One region of the Pseudomonas sp. B611 genome, then DNA from elsewhere that is predicted to be linked to it. Evidence: riboswitches for the same ligand, from Rfam matches in the RefSeq annotation. Region 1 holds a riboswitch; each other region holds the start of a gene.
The links. Region 1 has a riboswitch for cobalamin ahead of cobW (cobalamin biosynthesis protein CobW). Riboswitches for the same ligand answer to the same signal wherever they lie in the genome.
Positions count from the first base shown of each region.

Region 2: it holds a riboswitch for cobalamin, as region 1 does, so the genes downstream of both, ACZRMO_RS17400 (ABC transporter substrate-binding protein) here and cobW (cobalamin biosynthesis protein CobW) in region 1, are expected to answer to the same signal.
Region 3: it holds a riboswitch for cobalamin, as region 1 does, so the genes downstream of both, cobO (cob(I)yrinic acid a,c-diamide adenosyltransferase) here and cobW (cobalamin biosynthesis protein CobW) in region 1, are expected to answer to the same signal.

Region 1 covers NZ_JBUZST010000014.1:82,868-89,053, reverse strand. The annotation lists gene ACZRMO_RS23430 (ATP-binding protein) at 1-58, opposite strand, end outside; gene cobN (cobaltochelatase subunit CobN) at 184-3,945, opposite strand; gene cobW (cobalamin biosynthesis protein CobW) at 3,949-5,010, opposite strand; cobalamin riboswitch at 5,104-5,303, opposite strand.
Region 2 covers NZ_JBUZST010000007.1:126,631-132,816, forward strand. The annotation lists gene ACZRMO_RS17395 (FecCD family ABC transporter permease) at 1-477, opposite strand, end outside; gene ACZRMO_RS17400 (ABC transporter substrate-binding protein) at 474-1,484, opposite strand; cobalamin riboswitch at 1,602-1,795, opposite strand; gene ACZRMO_RS17405 (aldehyde dehydrogenase family protein) at 2,001-3,383, opposite strand; gene ptrR (putrescine utilization regulator PtrR) at 3,629-4,501, shown strand; gene ACZRMO_RS17415 (hypothetical protein) at 4,610-4,819, opposite strand; gene ACZRMO_RS17420 (amino acid aminotransferase) at 4,919-6,115, opposite strand.
Region 3 covers NZ_JBUZST010000005.1:131,317-137,502, forward strand. The annotation lists gene bluB (5,6-dimethylbenzimidazole synthase) at 1-571, opposite strand, end outside; gene ACZRMO_RS13355 (cobyrinate a,c-diamide synthase) at 568-1,959, opposite strand; gene cobO (cob(I)yrinic acid a,c-diamide adenosyltransferase) at 1,956-2,567, opposite strand; cobalamin riboswitch at 2,647-2,882, opposite strand; gene ACZRMO_RS13365 (PQQ-dependent sugar dehydrogenase) at 2,982-4,295, shown strand; gene ACZRMO_RS13370 (C40 family peptidase) at 4,446-4,982, opposite strand; gene ACZRMO_RS13375 (C40 family peptidase) at 5,127-5,756, opposite strand; gene hda (DnaA regulatory inactivator Hda) at 5,970-6,186, opposite strand, start outside.

The DNA.
Region 1 (6,186 bases):
GTTTCAATTCATCGGCGCCGACCACGGCGGACAGCGGGAAATGGGGAATATCAGTCATGCACACTCTCTTTACGATCGTTCCCACGCTCCCGCGTGGGAACGTATCAATGGACGCTCAGCGTCCGCTCTTGTGACGCAGAGCGTCACGAACTGCATTCCCACGCAGAGCGTGGGAACGATCCATCAGCTGTCTTCTTCTATATCCAGCAACAGGTTTTCCAACGCTTCGCGATAAGCCCCAGGCTCCTGCCACATGCCGCGCTGCTGGGCTTCAAGCATGCGCTCGGTCATGTCGCGCAGGGCATCGGGGTTGTGCTGTTGCACAAAGGCGCGGGTGTCGGGGTCGAGCAAATAAGCATCGGCGAGCAAGGCGTATTGATGATCGTCGATCAGCGCGGTGGTGGCGTCGAAGGCGAACAGATTGTCCACAGTTGCGGCCATCTCAAACGCACCTTTATAGCCGTGGCGCTTCACACCTTCGATCCACTTGGGGTTGGCGGCGCGGGAGCGGATCACCCGGTTCAGCTCTTCCTTCAAGGTGCGGATTTTCGGCAAGTCGGGCTGGCTATGGTCGCCATGGTAACTGGCAGCCTTGTCGCCGCTCAGGGTTTCCACGGCGGCGAGCATGCCGCCCTGAAATTGGTAGTAGTCATTCGAATCGAGCAGGTCGTGCTCGCGGTTGTCCTGGTTCTGCAATACGGCCTGCACCTGGCTCAAGCGCTGGGCGAATTGTTCGCGGGCGGCGGTGCCTTCGTCGGCGCCGCCATAGGCATAACCGCCCCAGTTCAGATACACCTCGGCCAGGTCCTCGCGGCTTTGCCACAGGCGACCATCGATCGCACCCTGCACGCCCGCGCCATAGGCCCCGGGTTTGGCGCCAAAGATGCGCCAGCCGGCCTGTTTCGCGGCGGCCTCTTCGTCCAGGCCGGACTGGATCAACGCTGCCCGCTCGCTGCGCACCTTGGCGGCCAGCGGGTTCATGTCGTCTGGCTCATCCAATGCGGCCACCGCCTGCACCGCCGCGTCAAACAGGCGGATCAGGTTGGCAAAGGCATCACGGAAGAACCCGGACACCCGCAGCGTCACGTCGACCCGTGGGCGATCCAACAGGCTGATCGGCAGGATTTCAAAGTCATCCACCCGCTGGCTGCCGGTCGCCCAAACCGGGCGCACGCCCATCAGGGCCATGGCCTGGGCAATATCGTCGCCACCGGTGCGCATGGTGGCAGTGCCCCATACCGACAAGCCAAGTTGGCGCAGATGGTCGCCGTGGTCCTGCAAGTGCCGCTCAAGGATCAGGTTGGCGGATTGAAAACCGATGCGCCAGGCCGTGGTGGTCGGCAGGTTGCGCACGTCCACGGTAAAAAAGTTACGCCCGGTGGGCAGCACATCCAAACGCCCGCGACTGGGCGCGCCGCTTGGCCCCGCCGGCACGAAACGGCCACTCAGGGCATCCAGCAAACCGCACATTTCGGCCGGGCCGCAGGCATCCAGGCGCGGCGCGACGACGATGCGCAGGCTCTCGATAACCGCCTTCACATCCTCCCAACCGGGCTCTTCAAGCTGCTCAAGCGGGCCTTCCAGTGCCTGTTCGATCAACCGCGCCGCATACAATTCCAGACGCTCACGGGTGTCTCCGGCGGTGCGCCACAACTGTGAATCGATGTTTTGCAACACCTGCGGGCGGCGGCCGGTCCAGGGTTCAGCGAGGGCGCAATCCAACGGATCGAAACCCAGCTCGAACGCCTTGGCCAATACCCGCAACAAGCTCGATTGCGCGCCACGCCCATCGCCACGGGGGATACGCAACAACGCGAGCAAGGTGTCGATGCGCAAACGGCCCTCGGGCGACTCGCCAAAGATGTGCAGGCCGTCGCGGATCTGCGATTCCTTCAAGTCACACAGATAGGTGTCGAGACGCGGCAGCCAGACGGCAGCGTCGGCATCGTTGTCCAGCTCAAGCTCCTGGTCGATACGGGTTTCACGCACCAGCTTGAGGATGTCTTTTTGCAGTTCAAGCGCACGCCGAGGGTCAAGCAATTGCGCTTCGTAATATTCGTCGGCCAACAGCTCCAGGTCACGCAATGGCCCGTAGGTTTCGGCGCGGGTCAGCGGCGGCATCAAGTGGTCGATGATCACCGCCTGGGTTCGCCGCTTGGCCTGGGCGCCCTCACCCGGATCGTTGACGATGAACGGGTAGATATTCGGCAACGGCCCCAGCAGCGCATCGGGCCAGCAGTGCTGCGACAGGCCGACGCCCTTGCCCGGCAGCCACTCCAGGTTGCCGTGCTTGCCAACGTGGATCACGCCGTGGGCGCCGTAGGTGTGGCGCAACCAGAAATAGAACGCCAGGTAGCCGTGGGGCGGCACCAGGTCCGGGTCGTGATACACCGCGCTGGCGTCCACCTGGTAACCCCGCGCCGGCTGGATGCCGACGAAGGTCAGGCCCAGGCGCAGGCCCGCGATCATCATGCGGCCGTCGCGGCACATCGGGTCGTTATGGGGCGTGCCCCAGCGCTCGATCACCGCTTGGCGGTTGGCTTCGGGCAAGCGCTTGAACATCGCCTCGTAGTCGTCAAGACCGAGGCTTTGGTGGCACGGGCGCAGGTCGAGGCTGTCGAGGTCGTTGGTCACGCCGCCGAGCAAGTCATGGATCAGCGCCGTTCCGCTCTGCGGCAAGTCGGCAGGCAGCGGATACCCTTCGGCCTGCAACGCGCGCAGGATATTCAACGCCGCTGCCGGCGTATCCAGGCCCACTCCGTTGCCGATACGGCCATCGCGGGTCGGGTAGTTGGCGAGGATCAGCGCGATGCGTTTTTCGCGATTGGGCACCCGCGCCAATTCGACCCAGCGCCGCGCCAGCTCGGCGACAAAATCCATGCGCTCGGGCGCGGCGCGGTAACACACCACATCCGACTGGCTGCGCTCGCTGCGCCAGGCCAGGTCCTTGAAGCTGATCGGCCGGCTGATAATGCGCCCGTCCAGCTCAGGCAAGGCAATATGCATCGCCAAATCCCGCGGGCCGAGGCCTTGCTCGCTGGCCTGCCAGCCCGGTTCGTTATCTTGGGCGCAAATCGCCTGGATCACCGGGATATTGCGGCGAAACGGCCGCAAGTGCGGTGCTTCAGGGCTGGATTGGGCAAAGCCGGTGGTGTTCAGGATCACCGCCGCACCCACCTCATCCAGCAGGTCCTCGACCACCGCCAGGCAGCCAGGCTCTTTCAAACTGGCCACCGCCATCGGCAGCGGATTAAGGCCCGCCGCCTGCAAGCGCTGGCAGAACACATCGATAAACCCGGTATTGGCCGCCTGCAAATGGGAGCGGTAAAACAGCACCGCCGCCACCGGCCATTCGGCGTGCCAGTCCGCCTGCCAGTCGTGCAGGCAGGTGTTGGCTTTATGCGGGTGATAGATCGCCGTGCGCGGCAAGGTTTGCGGCTCGGCCCAGGCGTAGTCGCGGCCCAGGTGGGTACTGGCCAGGCAGCGATAGAAATCCAGCGCATTGCCCAAGCCACCCTGGCGCAGAAAGTGCCACAGGCGGTCACGCTCCTGCGCGCCGACGGTGCTCAAGCCGCTGAGTTCCGGGTCCGGGCGATCATCCCCCGGCACCAGGATCAGTTGCACGCCGCGCTCGGCCAGCTCCACCAGACGCTCGATGCCATAACGCCAATAACCGATGCCGCCATGCAGCGAGATCAGGATGACCTTGGCATGGCGCAGCACTTCATCGACGTACAGGTCGACCGAAGCGTGGTTCTGCACCTGCATCGGGTTGGCCAGGCGCAGGCTCGGGTAGTCGTCAGGCAACTGCTGGGCCGCTTCGGCCAGCAGCGCCAGGCTGGAATCACCGCTGCACAGGATCACCAGTTCAGCGGGAGTTTGGCCAAGGTCGGCAATATTGTCGTCCGAGACGAAACCACCGGGCTGGGTCCTGAGCAGGTGCATGGGTTAAACGCTGAGGGCGGCGCGCAATTGCGCTTCGAGGCCCGCCGCGTCGAGGTCCTGACCGATCAGCACCAAGCGGGTGATACGTGCTTCGTCAGCGCCCCAGGCGCGGTCGAAATGCTTGTCGAACCGCGTGCCCACGCCCTGGATCAGCAGGCGCATCGGCTTGTTGGGGATGGCGGCGAAACCTTTGACACGCAGGATGCCGTGTTGCACCACCAATTGGGTCAGCGCGTCGAGCAGCAAGGCTTCGTCGGCTTGTGGCAAGTCGATGGAGATCGAATCGAAGGCGTCGTGATCATGATCGTCTTCACCTTCGTGATGATGATCGTGATGGCTGTGGCGGCCGTCGATATGCTCCTCGGAGCCGGCGCCCAGGCCGATCAGCACGTCCAATGGCAGGCGACCGCTGCTGGCTTCAATGATCTTGACCGCTGGCGGCAGCTCTTCGGCGACTTCCAGGCGCACACGGGCGAGGTCTTCGGCACTGATCAGGTCGGATTTGTTGAGGATCACCAGGTCGGCGCTGGCCAGTTGGTCGGCGAACAGCTCGTGCAGTGGGGATTCGTGGTCCAGGTTCGGGTCGAGTTTGCGCTGGGCATCGACTTGGTCCGGGAACGCGGCGAAGGTGCCGGCGGCCACGGCTGGGCTGTCGACCACGGTGATCACCGCGTCAACCGTGCAAGCGCTGCGGATTTCCGGCCACTGGAAGGCTTGTACCAAGGGTTTGGGCAGGGCCAGGCCGGAGGTTTCGATGAGGATGTGGTCGAGGTCGCCGCGACGGGCGACCAATTCGCGCATCACCGGGAAGAACTCTTCCTGCACGGTGCAGCACAGGCAGCCGTTGGCCAGCTCATACACGCGGCCGTTGGCTTCTTCCTCGGTGCAACCGATGGAGCACTGCTTGAGGATTTCACCGTCAATGCCCAACTCGCCGAATTCGTTGACGATCACGGCGATGCGACGGCCCTGGGCGTTGTCGAGCATATGGCGCAGCAAGGTGGTTTTGCCCGAGCCGAGAAAGCCGGTAACGATGGTGACGGGGAGTTTGGCCAGTGTTTTCATCGGATGCCCTTTGGGGCGGGCATACGGGACGATAGGCCCTGCGACGGCGCGCAGCAGCGGTTTTCGTCACCGGATCACCCCGCCCGGTTGAATTGAAAAATCGGTTGCGAGGCAGGTCTCCTGGCTTGGGGCTTGCAGGTCTTGCGACCGGCGCTGATTGCGCCTTCCCGCCGGTTTGGCAGTGGCGTGGCAGTCAGATGAACCCTTTACAGTTGCGGGGGCAGCCGCGGCTTGGACCGCGTTCCCTTCTTAGCTTCGGCCTGGGCTGAAGAACCTCGAGGGTGCAAGGCTACGCAGTGCTTGGGGGATGGTCAATGATGGGCTGGGATTGGTTTGGTTTGGTTTGGTTTGGTTTGGTTTGGTTTGGTTTGGTTTGGTTTGGTTTGTGTACATATCCGTTGCTGCGGTAACGGCGGCTTAGGGTTCCGCCCTTACGGCGGGTCACTTTGGAAAAGCCCCAAAGTAACCAAAGGGCTCTTGCCCCAACACTCGGTGCCTCGCCTAGGCTCGGCATGCCCGTAATCCGACATGGATTTGGGGGGCCGCCGCCACGCGCCATCCATGGCGCGGGGCGGCTAAACCGGCATCCCTGCCGGTTTACCCCCCAAATCCATGCCGAATTCCGGCCAGCGTGTTTAACGGGGCGCCTAAGATCAAAATCAAAAACAAAGCGAGGCGGCCTGACAGCCGACCTGATAGGTGAAGCGTGCGCATTCCCCTGTGGGAGCTGGCTTGCCTGCGATGGCATCAACTGGGTTTGCCTGATGTACCGAGTTGTCTGCATCGCAGGCAAGCCAGCTCCCACAGTTGCCGGTTCCCACAGTTGAATGGTGAACGCCAAGACAAATACCGGTCGGCTTTAAGGCCGCCGCGCTTTTGTTTTTGATCTTACTTGCCCCGTCAAACACGCTGGCCGAACGCAGGCTTGAATCCGTGGGTAACCCGGCAGGACGCCGGGTTAGCCGCCCCGCGCCATGGATGGCGCGTGGCGGCGGCCCACGGATTCAAGCCGGAGTGAGGGCATGCCGAGCCTAGGCGAGGCACCGAGTGTTGGGGCAAGAGCCCTTTGCTTACTTTGGGGCTTTTCCAAAGTGAGTCGCTGTAAGAGCGAAACCATAAGTGGCCGTTACCTAAATAACGGATATGTACCCCACCACCACCATCACCACCAAACCC
Region 2 (6,186 bases), on a different contig from region 1:
CAGCTGTGAACCGGCAATGCCGGCGAGGATGATCTGCCCGGTGCCGCTGGACGAACCGCTGGCCCGCGCGAGCAAAATCACCAGGGCGAACGCGGCCATGGCGCCGACAAATGCGCCTGCCGACAACGAAATCAAGCCACCGCCCACGCCGATCAACGCCACCAATACCGCACCGGTCGAGGCACCGGCGCTGATGCCCAGCAGGTACGGGTCGGCCAATGGGTTGCGCAGCAGCGACTGCAAGATCACCCCGCAGGTCGCCAACCCCGCACCGCATGCGGCGGCGACCAGGGCGCGGGTCAGGCGGTAGTTCCACACCACGCCTTCGTCGATGGGGTCCAGCACGTAGCCGGCGCCCCACAGTTTATTGGCCAGCACCTGAAGCACGACCTGCGGCGAGATGGCGGTTTCACCGATGGCCACGCCGGCGAGCACGGCGGCCAGGAGCAGGGCCAGGGCGAGGAGGGCACGAATCATTGCGGCAGGTCGTAGCCGTCGATGGCCGTGGCCAGTTGTTCAAGGCCATCGAACATGCGGATGCTGGCCTGCAACGCCAGGGCGTCGAGGACGATGATGCGGTTGTTTTTTACGGCGTCCATATTGCGCGTGACCGGGTCGCTGCGCAGGAAGGCGAGTTTCTTTTCGTGGTCGTCGGCGGGGTAGCGGCGGCGGTCCATGCGGGCGATAACGAGGAAGGTCGGGTTGGCCTTGGCGATGGTTTCCCAGCCAACGGCGGGCCATTCCTCATCGGACTGCACCACGTTATGCAAGCCAAGGGTTTGCAGCATGAATTCGGGGATGCCCTTGTGGCCGGCCACGTACGGGTCGCTGGCCATCTCGGCGCTGGAGAACCACACCAGCGCGCTGGCCTGCTTGAGGCCTTTGCTCTGCACGGTGGCGACGGACTTGGCCAGGCGTGCCTTGAGCTCGTCGTTCAGCTGTTGGCCGCGATCCTGTACATCGAAAATCGCCGCCAACTGGCTGATGCTTTTATAGATGGTGTCGATGCGGAACGGCTCCAGCCGCGTGCCGTCGGCGCCCACCAGGTTGTCTTTGCCTTCGCAGTCGGAGGGCAGCAGGTAGGTGGGGATTTTCAGCTCGTGAAACTGCTCGCGGGTGCCCACCACGCCTTGCGCACCGACCACCCATTCCAGTTCGGCGGCCACCAGTTGCGGGCGCTTGGCGATCACTGCTTCGAAGCTCGGCTCGTTATTGGCCAGGCGCTCGATGCCGTCGTTCAGTGTCTTGAACTGCGGCAGTACGTTGTTGAACCACAGCGACGTGCCGACCACTTTATCGCCCACGCCCAAGGCGTAGAGCATCTCGGTGGCGACCTGGCCGATGGTCACGCTGCGCGCGGGGGCTTGTTGGAAGGTGAGGGTGCTGCCGCAGTTTTCCAGCGTCAGCGGGTAGTGGGTCGGCGCGGCGTGGGCCAGGGCACAGAAACCCAGGCCGGTGAGCAGGGCGGTAACGCGTGGCAGCATGGGGCAATCTCCGTTTGGACCGTACAGTGGACTGGGGAGGTACGGTAGTGGAAATACACCCACGAATACGGCCGCCGGGGCCGCGCAAGGATGTCCTTCCCGGACACCCCGCCGGTTGGTGATAACACTGGGCCGGCAGGTCTCCTGACTGGTGCGTCGTCGCCACGCTCCGGCCTTCCCGGACAGTGTCCAGTGGCAGTGGGGAGCAGGCTCGGCACCTACAGTTGCGGGGGCAGTTCCGATTGGCGCGACGGGGCGCGCTTGGGATTCCCTATTAGTCCCCTTCGGGAACCGGCGCGCCATGGTAGTCGATCGGGCCCATGAAAACACCGGAAATCAACTGTGGAAGGGGGCTAGTCAGCCAGGAATTGGCAAGCGTAAAAAGCAACCTGTGGCGAGGGAGCTTGCTCCCGTTGGGCCGCGAAGCGGCCCCAGCTTTTAAGGGCTGGGACTGCTGCGCAGTCCAACGGGAGCAAGCTCCCTCGCCACAGGTGCAGCGTTCGTCCTGTCAGTGGGTTATTTGCGATCCAGCCACACGGTCTGCGCATTGCAGAACTCGCGCACGCCGAAGTGCGACAGCTCACGGCCAAAGCCACTTTTCTTGATCCCGCCAAACGCCACCCGAGGGTCGGAGACGCTGAACGAGTTGACGAAGATCCCGCCAGTTTCCAGCCTGTTGGCGATATCGCGGGCTTTCGCCGCATCGGTGGTGAAGATGCTGGCCGTGAGGCCGAACTCGCTGTCATTCGCCAACTCCACCGCGTGGTCGGCGTCGCGGGCGGTGATGATCGAGGCGACGGGGCCGAACAGTTCCTGTTTGAACGAGGTCATCTGGTCGGTGACGTTGGCCAGTACGGTCGGCTCATAGTAGTTGCCTGCACCTGCGACTTTATGGCCGCCCAGCAGCAGGGTTGCGCCTTCTTCCAGGGTGGCGTGGACCTGGCCGTGCAGCTCGTCGCGCAGGTCGAAGCGGGCCATCGGGCCGATGTAGGTAGCGGTCGAAGTCGGGTCGCCCATCACCAAGGCACGGCTGGCCTCGAGGAACTTGGCGGTGAACGCCTCTACCACGCCGGCTTCGATGATCAGGCGCTTGGCGGCGGCACAGACTTGGCCGCTGTTCTGGAAACGGCCGATCAACGCGGCTTGCACTGCGGCGTCGAGATCGGCGTCGTTGAGCACGATGAACGGGTCGGAGCCGCCCAGTTCCAGCACGCATTTTTTCAGCGCGGCCCCGGCCTGGGAGCCGATGGCGATACCGGCGCGTACGCTGCCGGTGAGGGTGACGGCGGCGATGCGTGGGTCGGCGATGGCTTTGGACACGCCGTCCGGGGTCACGTTGAGCACTTCGAACAGGCCGTCAGCGAAGCCGGCCTTTTTGAACGCTTGCTGGATCAGGTAGGCGCTGCCCATCACGTTCGGTGCGTGTTTGAGCACGTAGGTGTTGCCGGCGAGCATCGTCGGCACGGCGCCGCGCAGCACTTGCCAGACCGGGAAGTTCCACGGCATCACGGCGAGGATCGGGCCCAGCGGGCGGTATTCGATGTGGGCGCTGCCGTTGTCCACCAGGGTCGGTTCCGGTGCAAGCATGACCGGGCCTTGGGCCGCATACCATTCGCTGAGCAGGGCGCATTTTTCGATTTCGGCACGGGCCTGGGCGATGGGTTTGCCCATTTCCAGGGTGATCATCTGTGCCATGTCTTCGGCTTGCTCACGCAGGGCGGCGGCCAGGGCCAGCAACAGCTCGGCGCGCTGGCTGACCGGCTGGCGGCGCCAAGTGCGGAAGGCAGCGGTGGCACGGTCGAGGGCGGCGTCCAGTTGCGCTTTGGATTCGTACGGGTAGCTGCCGACTGTTTCGCCGTTGGCCGGGTTGATCGAGAGGGCGTGAGTGGTCGCGTTCATGGCACCGTCCTGCTGAATGAGTAAGTGGGGTTCAGCCTACGGGGCTAGCTCTTTTCTGGAAACTGAATAATATTAAGCAATACGCTCTCAAATGGAGAATGATGACTATGCGATCGTTCCCACGCTCCGCGTGGAAACGCCTCCTGTGACGCTCCGCGTCACGCTGTGGGACGCAGAGCGCCCCGGGCTGCATTCCCACGCAGAGCGTGGGAACGATCAGCGTGGGAACGATCATGGAGAATGACTTGGACCTGGTGCAGCTGGAAATCTTCAAGGCCGTTGCCGAGCAAGGCAGCATCAGCGCCGCCGCGCAGTTGATTCATCGGGTGCCGTCGAACCTGACTACCCGCATCAAGCAACTGGAGCAGGACCTGGGCGTGGAGTTGTTTATCCGCGAGAAGAGCCGCCTGCGCCTGTCGCCGGCGGGCTGGAACTTCCTCGGCTATGCGCGGCGCATCCTCGACCTGGTGCAGGAAGCCCGCGCGACGGTGGCGGGGGAGGAGCCCCAGGGCGCGTTTGCCCTCGGGTCACTGGAAAGCACGGCGGCGGTGCGCATCCCGGCCTTGCTCGCGGCCTACAACCAGAAACACACCAAGGTCGAACTGGACCTGAGCACCGGGCCGTCCGGCACGATGATCGAAGGCGTGCTGTCGGGGCGCCTGGCGGCGGCGTTTGTCGATGGGCCGGTGTTGCATGCAACGCTGGAAGGTGTGGCGGTGTTTGAAGAAGAGATGGTGGTGATCGCGCCGTTGCATCACGCGCCGATCACTCGGGGCCAGGATGTGAATGGCGAGAACATCTACACCTTTCGCTCGAACTGCTCCTACCGGCACCATTTTGAACGCTGGTTCTCCCAGGATGGCGCGGTGCCGGGCAAGATCTTCGAGATCGAGTCGTACCACGGCATGCTCGCCTGCGTCAGCGCCGGCGCGGGCTTGGCCCTGATGCCGCGCAGCATGCTGGAAAGCATGCCGGGGTTTGCGGCGGTGAGCGTGTGGCCGCTGATGGACAGCTTTCGGGTGTTGCACACCTGGCTGATCTGGCGGCGGGGCACGGTCTCGCAGAGTCTCAACAGCTTTGTAAAGCTGCTAGAGGAACGCAACCTAGTAGCGACGTAGATCCAATGTGGGAGCGGGCTTGCTCGCGAATGCGGTGGTTCAGTTACACATGTATCGCCTGACACACTGCATTCGCGAGCAAGCCCGCTCCCACATTTTTGAACTTCATCAGCCACCGAATTGGAGGGTGCCCATCGCCAGCTTGGTCATCAGTGCTGTCGCACCCAATTGCACCAGCCACAACGCCAGGCCACCGAGGAACACACCCAGGGCCACCTGTAACACCAGGCTCTTCTGCCGCTTGGCTTGCGGCGCACGCGGCGTGTAGTCATCCAGTTCGTCACGGTCGGCACGCAGGTCCAGGTCGTCGTTTCTCATAGGGTTCTCACAGCAAAGGGGCGGGCAAGGTTCAGTCTAGGGGCTGGCGACAAAAAAGGGGAAGCCATTGGCTTCCCCTTCTGTGCAACGGTGACCGGCTTACAGCACCTGAACGATTGCCTTTGTGACCGCGTCGATGTTCGACTGGTTCAACGCCGCCACACAGATGCGGCCAGTGTCGAGGGCGTAGATGCCGAACTCGTTGCGCAGGCGGGTGACCTGTTCAACGCTCAGGCCGGAGTAGGAGAACATCCCACGCTGGCGACCGACGAAGCTGAAGTCGTGGCCCGGAGCGGCCTTGGCCAGCTCACTCACCATCTGCTCGCGCATGCCACGGATACGCAGGCGCATTTCAGCCAGCTCGGCTTCCCACTGGGCGCGTAGCTCAGGGCTGTTGAGCACCGCAGCCACAATCGCTGCACCGTGGGTCGGTGGGTTGGAGTAGTTGGTGCGGATCACGCGTTTGACCTGGGACAGGATGCGCGCGCTTTCTTCCTTGGACTCGCCGACGATGGACAGCGCGCCGACGCGTTCGCCGTACAGCGAGAACGACTTGGAGAACGAGCTGGACACAAAGAAGGTCAGGCCCGACTCAGCGAACAGGCGCACAGCGGCGGCGTCTTCGTGGATGCCGTCGCCAAAGCCCTGGTAGGCCATGTCGAGGAACGGCACGAGGTTCTTGGCCTTGACCACGTCCAGCACGTTCTGCCAGTCGGCCGGGCTCAGGTCGACGCCGGTCGGGTTGTGGCAGCAGGCGTGCAGCACCACGATGGACTGTGGCGGCAGGGCGTTGAGGTCTTCGAGCAGGCCGGCACGGTTGACGTCGTGGGTGGCGGCGTCGTAGTAGCGGTAGTTCTGCACTGGGAAGCCGGCGGTTTCGAACAGCGCGCGGTGGTTTTCCCAGCTCGGGTCGCTGATGGCGACAACGGCGTCTGGCAGCAATTGCTTGAGGAAGTCAGCGCCGATTTTCAGCGCGCCGGTGCCGCCAACCGCTTGCACGGTGGTGACGCGGCTAGCGCTCAGCAGCGGCGATTCAGCGCCAAACAGCAGGGTTTGCACGGCCTTGTCGTAGGCCGCGATGCCGTCGATTGGCAAGTAGCCACGGGCGGCGTGTTGCGCCACGCGAATGGCTTCCGCTTCGGCAACGGCACGCAAGAGTGGAATCTTCCCCTCCTCGTTGCAGTAAACGCCTACGCCAAGGTTGACCTTGGTGGTTCGTGTATCGGCGTTGAATGCTTCGTTGAGGCCCAGGATAGGATCGCGTGGTGCCATTTCGACAGCGGAGAACAGGCTCATTTTTGCGGCAGCTCTATGGGGGAATGGAGGGACGTGTCGCGCTCCAGCCGAATGCACTAGAGCGGTGCACA
Region 3 (6,186 bases), on a different contig from region 1:
TCGGTGCCGGATAAAACTCGGCCACCGGCCCCAGGCACAGCACGGCCAGGGGTTTCGCGCCGGAGGGCAAGCCCAGCAGGTCGGCCAGAGCCTGGGGCTCGAACAGCGAGACCCAGCCCAGGCCCAGGCCTTCGACGCGGGCGGCCAGCCACAGGTTCTGGATCGCACAGGACAACGACGCCATGTCCATCTCCGGCAAGGTGCGGCGACCGAAGATGTGGCGTTCGCGATCGTCCATCAGTGCCGCCACCAGTACCTCGGCGCAATCGTGGATGCCTTCGACCTTGAGCTTCATGAAGTCGTCGGAGCGTTCGCCCAGCGCTTCGGCGGTGCGTATGCGTTCTTCTTCCACCAACTGCTGAATCTGCCCACGCAGTTGGCGGTCGCTGATGCGGATGAAGCGCCAGGGTTGCATCAGGCCGACACTGGGCGCCTGGTGGGCGGCCTGGAGCAGGCGGTGGAGCAGTTCGGGGGCCACGGTGCCGCCGGTGAAGTGGCGCATGTCGCGGCGTTCGGCGATGGCGCGGTAGACGGCGTCGCGGTCGGCTTGGGGGAAGGCGTTGTCGGTCATGGCCCTATCGCGGGCAAGCCCGCTCCCACATTGGACTGCGTTTCAACTCGGTCAACTGTGGGAGCTGGCTTGCCTGCGATGGCGGCCTCCCGGTCCGGCACAAACAGTGCAGCCACCGCCGCCGGATTCGACGGAAAGTAAAAGTGTACGTAGGAAGCGGTCATCCGCCCTTGTCGGTAAACCGCCTCGGCGCCGCGCCCGCCATTGGGGCTTACGCCACGGGCAATCGGCGTGCATTCGGTGCTGGTCAGGGAGTGGTGATAGGTATGCCCACGCAGTACGCCTTCCGGCAATTCGACATTTTGCAGGGCCAGGGCAGCCAACTTCTTCTGCATCACGGCGTCGCCCGGCAGCAGGCCGAGCAACTCGGCACGTTGGCCGGCGACATCGGTGAGCGAGTCCAGCAGGTACAACATGCCGCCGCACTCGGCGAGCAACGGTTTGCCGGCGGCGTGATGGGCGCGGATCGCGTCCAGCATCGCGGTGTTTTCCGACAACGCCTGGTGATGCAATTCCGGGTAGCCGCCCGGCAGATACAGACTGTCGGCGTCAGGCAATTCCCGATCATGGATCGGTGAAAAGAAATGCAACTCGGCACCCATCGCCCGCAACAGGTCGAGGCTGGCGCCGTAGGTAAAGGCGAAGGCTTCGTCGCGGGCCACGGCGATGCGCACACCGTCGAGCAGCGGCTCGGCAGCGATCACTTCAGGCGCGGCGAAGGTCACTGGCGGCGGCAAGGCGACTTCGCAACTGCTGCCCAAGGCTTGGGCGGCGGCGTCGAGGCGCACGTCGAGGTCATTCAGTTCGCTGGCCTGCACCAGGCCCAGGTGACGGCTTGGCAATTCGATGCCGGTCTCGCGGGACAAGGCGCCGTACCAGCGCAGGCCTTCGGTGAGGCTGCCTTCGAGCAGTTGCGCATGGCGCAGGGTGCCGACGCGGTTGGCCAGCACGCCGGCGAACGGCAGGTCCGGCTGATAACGCGCCAAGCCCAAGGCCAACGCGCCAAACGTCTGGGCCATGGCGGTGCCGTCGATCACGCCAAGTACCGGCACGCCGAAGTGGCGGGCCAGGTCAGCGCTGGAGGGGGTGCCGTCGAACAGGCCCATGACGCCTTCGATGAGGATCAGGTCGGCCTCGCCGGCGGCTTCCCACAACAGGCGGCGACTTTCCTGCTCGCCCACCATCCACATGTCCAACTGATACACCGGCGCACCGCTGGCACGCTCGTGAATCATCGGGTCGAGAAAGTCCGGCCCGCATTTGAACACGCGCACTTTACGCCCCAGGTTGCGGTGCAAACGGGCCAGCGCTGCGGTGACGGTGGTTTTGCCCTGGCCAGACGCCGGTGCGGCGATCAATACGGCCGGGCAATGACGGGGCTGATTCAAAGTTCGACGCCCTTCTGTGCCTTGATACCGGCCTGGAACGCGTGCTTGAGCATGCCCATTTCGGTGACGGTGTCGCCCATTTCGATCAATTCAGGCTTGGCGCCACGGCCGGTGACCACCACGTGCTGCATCGGCGGGCGTGCTTGCAGGTCGCTGAGCACTTGGTCGAGGTCGAGGTAGCCGTGTTTGAGGGCGATGTTCAGTTCATCGAGGACGACCAGGCCAATGGACGGGTCTTGCAGCAGTTCGCGGGAAACTTCCCACGCGGCTTCGGCGGCGGCGATGTCGCGCTGGCGGTCCTGGGTTTCCCAGGTGAAGCCTTCGCCCATGACATGGAAGCGCACTTGCTCGGGGAAACGGCGGAAGAACAGTTCTTCGCCCGTGCTGTTACGCCCCTTGATGAACTGCACCACGCCGCACTGCATACCGTGGCCCATGGCGCGGGCGAGCATGCCGAACGCGGAACTGCTTTTGCCTTTGCCGTTGCCGGTCAGCACCAGCAGCAGGCCGCACTCGTTGGGGGAATTGGCGATGCGCTCGTCGATCACGGCTTTTTTGCGCAGCATGCGCGCCAGGTGGCGTTCGTCGCGGTCGGGGGAATCGGTCATGGCAGCTCTCCGTTGGGGCTGGACAAAAACGGCGGGCAGGAAAAAGAAAAAACAGACAGCCAAGCATCGCCCACCGTGATGCTGTTGGATGTTTCAGGCCGGTCTCCGGGCTCATGAGTGGCGCGCTTGCCGACGCTGCGCCTTCCCATATCGCGGGGCGATACAGTGGCAAAAGCAGGGTCTTGACTCATTTACCGTTGCGGGGGCAGCGCCGGAATTGCGGCAGCACTGTGTACAAGTGCGCTCGCTCACCGGCTTCCCTGTTTCACTCGGTGGACCCGTGGGTCACAGAGCACCTGGAACAAGTCGCGAAGGGTAGAGGGTTGGGGGTGGAGCGTCAATTAAAGCCGGCTGCGCACTTGAACCATCGGACCGCCGCGCGCCTCTACCCTTACAGGTATCCAGGAGAAAACCATGCACAAGACCCGACTTGCCCTACTGATCATGTGCGCAGGCGCCCTCGTCGCCTGCGGTGAAAGTTCGACCTTGCAAGTATCTGACGGTACCGGGCCTTCCCCCAAGCTCCCGGAGCCAAACAAGACCCTGATCCCCACGGTAAACATCGCACCCGCCATCGGCTGGCCTGAGGGCGCGAAACCAACTGCCGCTGCGGGCACCCAAGTGGCGGCGTTTGCCGAGGGCCTGGACCACCCGCGCTGGCTATACGTACTGCCCAATGGCGACGTGCTGGTGGCAGAAACCAATGCGCCGCCCAAACCCGATGACTCAAAGGGCATTCGTGGCTGGGTGATGGAAAAGGTCATGGGCCGAGCCGGCGCTGGTGTGCCGAGCCCGAACCGCATCACGTTGCTGCGCGATGCGGACCACGATGGCATCGCCGAGACCCGCACGGTCTTCCTGGCAAACCTCAATTCGCCGTTCGGCATGGCCCTGGTGGGCAATGACCTGTATGTGGCGGACTCGGACAAGCTGCTGCGCTTCCCCTACCAACCGGGTGAGACCACGATCAAAGCAGCCGGCACCAAGGTCGTCGACCTCCCCGGCGGCAGTATCAACCACCATTGGACGAAAAACGTGGTGGCGAGCAAGGACGGCAGCAAGCTTTACGTAAGCGTTGGCTCTAATAGCAACGTGGGTGAAAACGGCCTGCAGGCAGAAGAAGGTCGGGCGGCGATCTGGGAAGTGGACCGCGCCAGCGGCCAGCACCGCATCTTCGCCTCAGGCTTGCGCAACCCCAACGGCATGGCGTGGGAACCGCAAAGCGGCAAGCTGTGGACAGCGGTGAACGAACGCGATGAGATCGGCAGCGACCTGGTGCCGGACTACATCACCTCGGTGCAGGATGGCGCCTTCTATGGCTGGCCGTTCAGCTACTACGGGCAGCATGTGGACGTGCGGGTCAACCCGCAAAACCTCGACCTGGTGGCCAAGGCGATTGCGCCGGACTACGCCGTGGGCCCACATACCGCCTCGCTGGGCCTGACGTTTGCCGAGGGCAGCAACTTGCCGGCGCCGTTCACGCATGGCGCGTTCATCGGCCAGCATGGCTCATGGAACCGCAAGCCCCACAGTGGTTACAAGGTGATATTCGTGCCGTTCGAGGCTGGCCAGCCCAAGGGGCAGCCGGTGGATGTGCTGACCGGGTTCCTCGACAAAGACGAGAAAGCCATGGGCCGGCCGGTGGGCGTGGTGGTGGATCAGCAAGGAGGGGTGCTGGTGGCGGATGATGTGGGGAATAAGGTGTGGCGGGTGTCGGCGATTAAGTAAGTAGGCGTCAGACCACCACAAAACCAATGTGGGAGCGGGCTTGCTCACGAATGCGCCGGATCAGACGACACATCTGTGACTGACACACCGCCTTCGCGAGCAAGCCCGCTCCCACACAAGCCCGCTCCCACATTTAGCTCTGCATTCAACTCAGGGATTACGCGCCAGATTCCCTGGCAACACGCGCTTGGCACTCAGGTAAGCATTCTGCCAATACGCCTTGGACAGGGTATCCAGCTTCACCGTACCGCCGGTTTGCGGCGCGTGCACGAAGCGGCCCTCGCCCACATAGATGCCGGCATGGCTGACCTGGGAGCCACCGCCCGTGGCGAAGAACAACAGGTCACCCGTTTGCAGGTTCTGCTCACTGACATCCTGCGCACGCATCACGATCAGCTCGCGGGTGGTACGCGGCAAGGAGATGCCAGCGGCGTCACGAAACACAAAGCCGATCAGGCCGCTGCAATCAAAACCCGAGTCCGGCGTGTTGCCGCCCCAGCGATAAGGCGTACCGACCAGGCCCAGCGCGCGAAAGAGCACGTCTTCGGCAGCCGGCGAGAAATTCTGGGTGGCGTAGTTGAACACCGGCTTGGGCTTCACCGCGACGGGTGCAGGCGGTGGACGGCTGGCGCAGGCGCTGAGCAGCGCGGCGCAGACAATGAGGATCAGGCGGGCCGAGGTCGACATGTGCAGAACAATCCTGGTCTGGATGCGGCTTTCGCTGCCGAACGCTGAAAACCAGAACGCGCAAGCAAAGCTCGCGCGTACGGATTACAACAATATCCAGGGATTCTAGCGCTTACACGTCAAACTTCAAGTATCACTTTAAGTTTACTTGCTAGCGGTAACCGTTGTCGGTGCCATGGCGAGTGCGCGCTTGGCTTCGATAAAGGTTTTGCTCCAGTAGCTGTCGCCCAGGTTGTCGACTCGAACACCGCCACTGCGACGGCTGCTGGAGTGGATAAACTGGTTATCGCCCAGGTAGATACCGGCATGGCTTACGCGACCACGGCCAGCCGTACTAAAGAAAAGCAGATCACCTGGCTTGAGGTTGTTGCGCGCGACCAACGGTGCATCCACGTTGATCATCTCGCGAGTGGAGCGTGGCAGGTTCATGCCAGCTTCTTCGCGAAACAGATAGCCGATAAAACCGCTGCAGTCGAAACCGGCTTCAGAGGTACCGCCGAAACGGTAACGGGTACCGATCAAGGACATGCCGCGTTCGAGGATGCTGTCGGCCAGGACTGGAAGCTGGTAAGGCTTGTTGCCGGAGAAGGCGCCCAGTTCCTTTTCAGTCGCCAGCTCTTCTTCATAAACAGAAGCAGACTGTGCAGCGACGAATTTTGCCTGATTTTGAACCTGGGGTTTGGGCTGTTCAACCACTTGTTGAGGGTGGGAAGCGCAACCAAACAACAGGGTAACGAGTGCGAGAGGCACGAGGGGTGCGAAGCGATTTAGCATGGGCACGACCGTGGCTGATGTGTAAAGAAGTCGAGACTATGCCCTCTATCACATCGATTTGCAAATTCAATCGTGATCTATGTGACTTCTTGTTTGGACTATGACATCTAAGCCCTTAACACCCTATACGCGCCTTTTGCGTGGCCAAAGCGGCCCGAACGCAGGTTTTCTGGCGCCTGGAATTTGCCGAAAGCCCCGAAAACAAAGGGTCGGCTACCAGCCGAGGGTTTCCTTGAGGAAGGGAATGGTCAGCTTGCGCTGGGCCTGCAAGGAGGCCTGATCGAGCTGTTCGAGCAAATCGAACAACGCGCTCATGCTGCGGGTACCACGCGTCAGGATAAAGTGCCCGACTTCGTCAGTGAGGTGCAGGCCGCGACGGGATGCACGCAATTGCAGGGCGCGCAGTTTGTCTTCGTCGGAGAGCGGGCGC